One region of the Bradyrhizobium ferriligni genome, then DNA from elsewhere that is predicted to be linked to it. Evidence: riboswitches for the same ligand, from Rfam matches in the RefSeq annotation. Region 1 holds a riboswitch; the other holds the start of a gene.
The links. A riboswitch is a leader RNA that binds a small molecule or an ion and turns the genes downstream of it on or off. The one in region 1 is predicted to bind glycine.
Positions count from the first base shown of each region.

Region 2: linked by a shared signal. The riboswitch ahead of AC1VNY_RS21950 (D-amino acid dehydrogenase) and the one ahead of gcvT (glycine cleavage system aminomethyltransferase GcvT) in region 1 are both predicted to bind glycine.

Region 1 covers NZ_JBXEJO010000004.1:48,660-52,065, forward strand. The annotation lists gene gcvH (glycine cleavage system protein GcvH) at 1-244, opposite strand, end outside; gene gcvT (glycine cleavage system aminomethyltransferase GcvT) at 265-1,410, opposite strand; glycine riboswitch at 1,552-1,640, opposite strand; gene alaS (alanine--tRNA ligase) at 1,843-3,406, shown strand, end outside.
Region 2 covers NZ_JBXEJO010000036.1:50,811-54,216, forward strand. The annotation lists gene AC1VNY_RS21945 (M20/M25/M40 family metallo-hydrolase) at 1-939, shown strand, start outside; glycine riboswitch at 1,031-1,137, shown strand; glycine riboswitch at 1,141-1,255, shown strand; gene AC1VNY_RS21950 (D-amino acid dehydrogenase) at 1,322-2,680, shown strand; gene AC1VNY_RS21955 (ABC transporter permease) at 2,841-3,406, shown strand, end outside.

The sequences.
Region 1 (3,406 bases):
CGGCGGCGAGCGCCTCGTTGACCTCGACCACCTCGCCGGTGATCGGCGCGTAGACGTCGGAGGCGGCCTTGACGGATTCGACGACAGCGGCGGCCTCGGCCTTCTTCAGGCTGCGGCCGACCTTGGGCAGTTCGACAAACACGACGTCGCCGAGCTGCGACTGCGCATAGTCGGTGATGCCGATCGTGGCGACGTCGCCCTCGATGCGGAGCCATTCGTGGTCGGACGTGTACAGCGTCGTCATGGGGATCGATCCTTTGGCGTTTAGCGTTTGTAGGTATTGGGGACGAAGGGCGTGGCGGCGACCTTCAGCGGGAGCCGCTGGCCGCGCACTTCGGCGAAAACGGTGGTGCCGACGGCGGAAAGGGCGGTAGGCAGATAGCCCATCGCGACCGGCGCATTGAGGCTCGGCCCGAAGCCGCCCGAGGTCACCTTGCCGATCTGCTCGGTCGAGGCGGCATTGGCGAACAATGCGGCGCCTTCGCGCACCGGGGCGCGGCCGTCGGGCTTCAGGCCGACCCGCCGGCGCGCGGCGCCATCTGCGAATTGTGCGAGAATCTTGTCGGCGCCCGGGAAGCCGCCGGCGCGGGCGCCGCCGCTGCGGCGAACCTTCTGCACCGACCATTCCAGCGCGCCTTCGACCGGCGTCGTCGTGGTGTCGATGTCATGGCCATAGAGGCACAGCCCGGCTTCGAGCCGCAGGCTGTCGCGCGCGCCGAGCCCGATCGGCAACACGTCGGGATTATCGAGCAGCGCGGTGACCAGGGCTTCCACCTTGTCTGCGGGCACGGAAATCTCAAAGCCGTCCTCGCCGGTATAGCCGGAGCGCGAGACGAAGCAGTCGGCGTCGCCGACGCGGCGCGGACCGGCGTCCATGAATCTCATCGAACTGACATCTGCACAAAGTTTCGCCAGCGCCGATTCGGCCTTCGGCCCCTGCAGCGCGATCAGCGCGCGGTCGGCCAGCGATACGATCTCGCAAGCGTCGGCGAGGCTAGCGCGCAGATGCGCCTCGTCCTCGGCCTTGCAGGCGGCGTTGACCACCAGGAACAGGTGATCGCCGAAATTCGCGACCATCAGGTCGTCGAGCAGGCCGCCGTCATTGTTGGTGAATTGCGCGTAACGCTGCCGTCCCGGCGCAATACCGACGATGTCCTGCGGCACTAGTTTTTCCAGTGCGAGCGCAGCATCGGCGACCTTGCCGGATTTGGCCTTCAGCACGAGCTGGCCCATGTGCGACACGTCGAACAGGCCGGCTTCCTTGCGGGTGTGCAGATGCTCCTTGAGCACGCCGGCCGCATATTGCACCGGCATGTCGTAGCCGGCGAACGGCACCATCTTGGCGCCGCGCGCAAGGTGCAGCGCGTGTAGCGGGGTCTGTTTCAGCGGGGAAGTTTCGCGTGCAAGCATCACAGGGCCCTCGCGGTTCCCGTCGGGGACCTATTTCCCCTTGAGAAACCTGCAGAAAGCCCCATCTGTCGCTGTGCCTGAGAGTATTATCCCGTCGGCGGACGCATCGGGGCGAACCCCAGCGTCTCTTTCCAGATGTCAGACGTCACGCGGTCCTTTTGCCTGAGAGTTTCCGGGGCGGTTGCTCCTTCGGCGCCGGCCGTAAGGCCGGTCTCTCCCGACGTGACTAGGTATAGGTAGGTAGAAAACACGGCGCCACCAAGACTGTCAACGCAGCTGCAGCAACTATCCAATGGGCTTTGTGCTGCCGCGGCAAGCCCATGATCCGCCTGCACAGTTTCTGGACACCGCAGCTGGCAATGTCTAAAAGCGTTCGGCCGGAAAATGACGCCTTTTTGCGGCTGGCCGGCCCCTTTTTCCGATTGGATGAACATGAGCAGCGTCAACGACATCAGGTCGACATTTCTGAACTTCTTCAAGGAGAACGGGCACGAGATCGTGGCCTCGTCGCCGCTGGTTCCGCGCAACGACCCGACCTTGATGTTCACCAATGCCGGCATGGTGCAGTTCAAGAACGTCTTCACCGGCGTCGAGAAGCGCGGCTATCAGCGCGCCACGACGTCGCAGAAATGCGTGCGCGCCGGCGGCAAGCATAACGACCTCGACAATGTCGGCTACACCGCGCGCCATCTCACCTTCTTCGAGATGCTCGGCAACTTCTCGTTCGGCGATTACTTCAAGGAGCGCGCGATCGAGCTCGCCTGGAATCTGATCACCAAGGATTTCGGGCTGAAGAAGGACAAGCTGCTGGTCACCGTCTACCATACCGACGACGAGGCGGCCGGCTACTGGAAGAAGATCGCGGGCTTCTCGGATGACCGCATCATCCGCATCCCGACCTCGGACAATTTCTGGGCGATGGGCGATACCGGTCCGTGCGGCCCGTGCTCCGAAATCTTCATCGACCGCGGCGAGCACATCTGGGGCGGCCCTCCGGGCAGCCCGGAGGAGGATGGCGATCGCTTCCTCGAATTCTGGAACCTGGTGTTCATGCAGTACGAGCAGGTGACGAAGGAGGAGCGCGTGGCGCTGCCGCGTCCCTCGATCGACACCGGCATGGGGCTGGAGCGCATGGCGGCCATCCTGCAGGGCGTCGAGAGCGTGTTCGAGACCGATCTGTTCCGCAACCTGATCGATGCCGCCGCGTCTACCCTCGGGCACGGTCCGAACGAGCAGAACGTTGGGTCGTATCGGGTGATCGCCGACCATCTGCGCTCGTCGGCGTTCCTGATCACCGACGGCGTGCTGCCGTCGAACGAGGGCCGCGGCTACGTGCTGCGCCGGATCATGCGCCGCGCGATGCGCCATGCGCAGCTCTTGGGCGCGAGCGAGCCGCTGATGCATCGCCTGGTCTGGGCGCTGGTCCGCGAGATGGGCCAGGCCTATCCGGATCTGGTCCGCGCCGAGAAGCTGATCGAGGAGACGCTGCGGCTGGAGGAGGCGCGCTTCCGCAAGACGCTGGCGCGGGGCCTGTCGATCCTCGACGAGAAGAGCGCCGGCCTCAAGAAGGGCGACATGTTCGACGGCGACACTGCGTTCACGCTGTACGACACCTATGGCTTCCCGCTGGATCTGACGCAGGACGCGCTGAAGTCGCGCGGCATCAGCGTCGACCAGGCGTCGTTCACCGACGCGATGGAGCGGCAGCGCGTGAAGGCGCGTGCCTCCTGGGCAGGCTCGGGCGAGGCGGCGAGCGAGGCGATCTGGTTCCCGCTGCGCGAGAAGCTCGGCGCGACCGAATTCCTCGGCTACGAGACCGAGAGCGCGGAAGGCGCGGTGACGGCGCTGATCAAGGACGGCGCCGAGGTCGACGCACTCAAGGCCGGCGAGAGCGGCGCGATCGTGCTGAACCAGACCCCGTTCTACGGCGAGTCCGGCGGCCAGGTCGGCGACATCGGCGTGCTCACCGGCGAGGGCGTCAAGTTCCGCGTCACCG
Region 2 (3,406 bases), on a different contig from region 1:
CGCGCCCGTTTCCCCCATCCGAAACAAGGCCAGCCCGGCATCCTGATCGCCGGCCATCTGGACACCGTGCACCCGGTCGGCACCATCGAGAAGCTGAAGTGGCGGCGCGAAGGCAACAAGTGCTTCGGGCCGGGCATCTTCGACATGAAGGGCGGCAACTATCTGTCGATCGAGGCGATCAGGCAGTTGGCGCGCGCCTCCTTCACGACACCGCTGCCGATCACCGTGCTGTTCACCCCCGATGAAGAGGTCGGCACGCCGTCGACGCGCGACATCATCGAGGCGGAAGCCGCGCGCAACAAATACGTGCTGGTGCCGGAGCCCGGTCGGCCGAACAACGGCGTCGTCACCGGCCGCTATGCGATCGCGCGCTTCAATCTGGAAGCCACCGGCAAGCCCAGCCATGCCGGCGCGACGCTGTCTTCCGGGCGTTCCGCGATCCGCGAGATGGCGCGGCAGATCATCGCCATCGACGGCATGACCACCGAGGACTGCACATTCTCGGTCGGCATCGTGCATGGCGGCCAGTGGGTCAATTGCGTCGCAACGACCTGTACCGGCGAAGCGCTCAGCATGGCCAAGCGCCAGGCCGATCTCGACCGTGGGGTCGAGCGCATGCTGGCACTGTCGGGCACCGCCAACGACGTCACCTTCAAGGTGACGCGCGGCGTCACTCGCCCGGTGTGGGAGCCCGATGCTGGCACCATGGCGCTCTATGAAAAGGCAAAAGGCCTTGCGGCGGCGATGGGTCTCGATCTGCCGCACGGCAGCGCCGGCGGCGGCTCGGACGGCAACTTCACCGGCGCGATGGGCATCCCCACGCTCGACGGCCTCGGCGTTCGCGGCGCCGATGCGCATACGCTCAACGAACATATCGAGGTCGACAGCCTCGCCGAGCGCGGCCGCCTGATGGCAGCACTGCTGGCGACGCTGGACTGACATCGATTGCACTGCACAACACGTTGGCACTGCCGGACCGAAATTTAGCCTTGTCCATTTTTAAGGCTTCGCCTACGGTCCGGCCGTCCAACGCGACGATGCGGGAGAGATCGAAGCGACAACATTCGTGTTGTTGCCTTCGGCGCCGACGGAGCAACCGCCCCGGAAACTCTCAGGCAAAAGGACTGTATCGTCAGGACGATCTGGAGAGAGACGAACATGGCCGCACATCAAGGGCCATGACGTCCACCGAAGGGGATAGTTCGCTTCTGGCCCCGGCCCGATGCGGATCAAGCTCTCAGGTACCGTGACAGATGGGGCGCCGAATGCCGGTTTCACCGGTGGTTCGGCGACTCTAACCCACGGGAGCCTGAAGACCATCATGCCACATATCGCGATTATCGGCGCCGGCATCACTGGCGTAACGACGGCCTATGCCCTGCTTGAACGCGGCTACAAGGTGAGTGTCCTCGACAGACATCGCTACGCCGCGATGGAAACCTCGTTCGCCAATGGCGGACAGCTTTCCGCCAGCAACGCCGAAGTCTGGAACAGTGCTGCGACCATCCTCAAGGGTCTGCGCTGGATGCTCAGAAGCGACGCGCCGCTGCTGATGAACCCAAAGCCGAGCTGGCACAAATATTCCTGGATCGGCGAGTTCGTCGGCAGCATCGGCCGCTATCGCAGCAACACCATCGAGACCACGCGGCTCGCAATCGAAGCGCGCAAGCACCTGTTCTCGATCGCACAGCGCGAGAACATCGCCTTCGATCTCGAACGCCGCGGCATCCTGCACGTCTATCACGACAGGGCCGGCTTCGAAGCCGGCCTCAAGGTCAACACGCTGCTGCAGCAGGGCGGGCTCGACCGCCGGCCGGTGACATCAGACGAAATCCGCGTCATCGAACCCGCGCTGCAGACAAGCTGCTATGGCGGCTTCTTCACGCCGTCGGACGCGACCGGCGATATCCACAAATTCACGCGTGGGCTTGCCGACGCCTGCATCCGTCGTGGCGCGAGCTTTGTCCATGAAGCCGACGTCGACACGATCGCACGCGGCGGAGACGGCTTCCGCATCGGCTGGAACGAAGTTGCTTCAGATGATGCTGCGGTCGCGACGCGCCATCAATTGCAAGCGGACGGGATCGTGATTTGCGCCGGCGTGGCGAGCCGCCACTTCGCCAGCCTGCTCAACGACCGCGTCAACGTCTATCCGGTGAAGGGTTATTCGATCACGGTGCAGCTCGATGCGCCGCAAAGCCGGAATGCGGCCCCGACCGTCAGCCTGCTCGATGAAGCTGCGAAGATCGTCACCAGCCGGCTCGGCGCCGACCGCTTCCGCGTCGCCGGTACCGCCGAGTTCAACGGTTTCAACCGCGACATTCGCGCCGACCGCATTCAACCGCTGGTGGATTGGGTGCGGCATCATTTCCCAAACATCGATACGTCGAAAGTCGTGCCCTGGGCGGGCCTGCGTCCGATGATGCCGAACATGATGCCGGTGGTTCGCGCCGGACGGATTCCGGGCGTGTTCTACAACACGGGCCACGGTCATCTCGGCTGGACGCTCTCGGCGGCGACGGCGCAGATGGTGGCCCAGGCGATCGACGATTGGCGCGACCTCGACACGCCGCCGATGGCGCCGACGTTCGGTGCCGGGCTCGATGTGCCTGCCAACGCGCGCAAAGCTGAAATCAATCCACCTTCCAGTGGACTGCTTCGAACTTCACCGGAGGAATAATCGCGGCCAACAGGACTGATTAGCTGCACCGCAAAATCCGCAGCACCGATGGCATGGGACTTGCTCAAGTTCTACCGTGAGTCTGCTACCATCTGTGCTACGGTCTGGTGTGCAACGGTCCCGCTGGGGACTTCATCGACCACAACCCAACGGATCAAATTTGCTCGGATATCTGCTTCGCCGCATCCTCGCCGCCATTCCCGTGATGGGCGTGGTGGCTCTGTTCGTGTTCCTGTTGCTGCGGCTGACGCCGGGCGACCCGGCCGCCATCCTCGCCGGCGACAACGCGACGCCCGAACAGCTCGAACGCATCCGGACTTCGCTTGGTCTGAACGAGCCGATCTACATCCAGTTCTACACCTGGGTCGCCAAGCTGTTGCACGGCGACCTCGGTGTTTCCCTGATCTCGAACAAGCCGATCCTCGAAATGATCGGCCCGCGCCTCGAGCCGTCGATCTCGGTCGCGCTGGCCACCATCATCCTCTCGATCCTGGTCGCGGTGCCGCTCGGCGTGATCGCGGCGTGGAAACACGGCACCTGGATCGACCGCTTCGTGATGGGACTGTCGGTGCTCGGCTTCTCGGTGCCGGTGTTCGTGATCGGCTATGTGCTGATCCAGATCTTTGCGATCGATCTGCGCTGGGTGCCGGTGCAGGGCTTCAAGAGCATCTCGGCCGGCTTCGGTCCGTTCTTCCAGCGCATCATCCTGCCGACCTGCACCCTCTC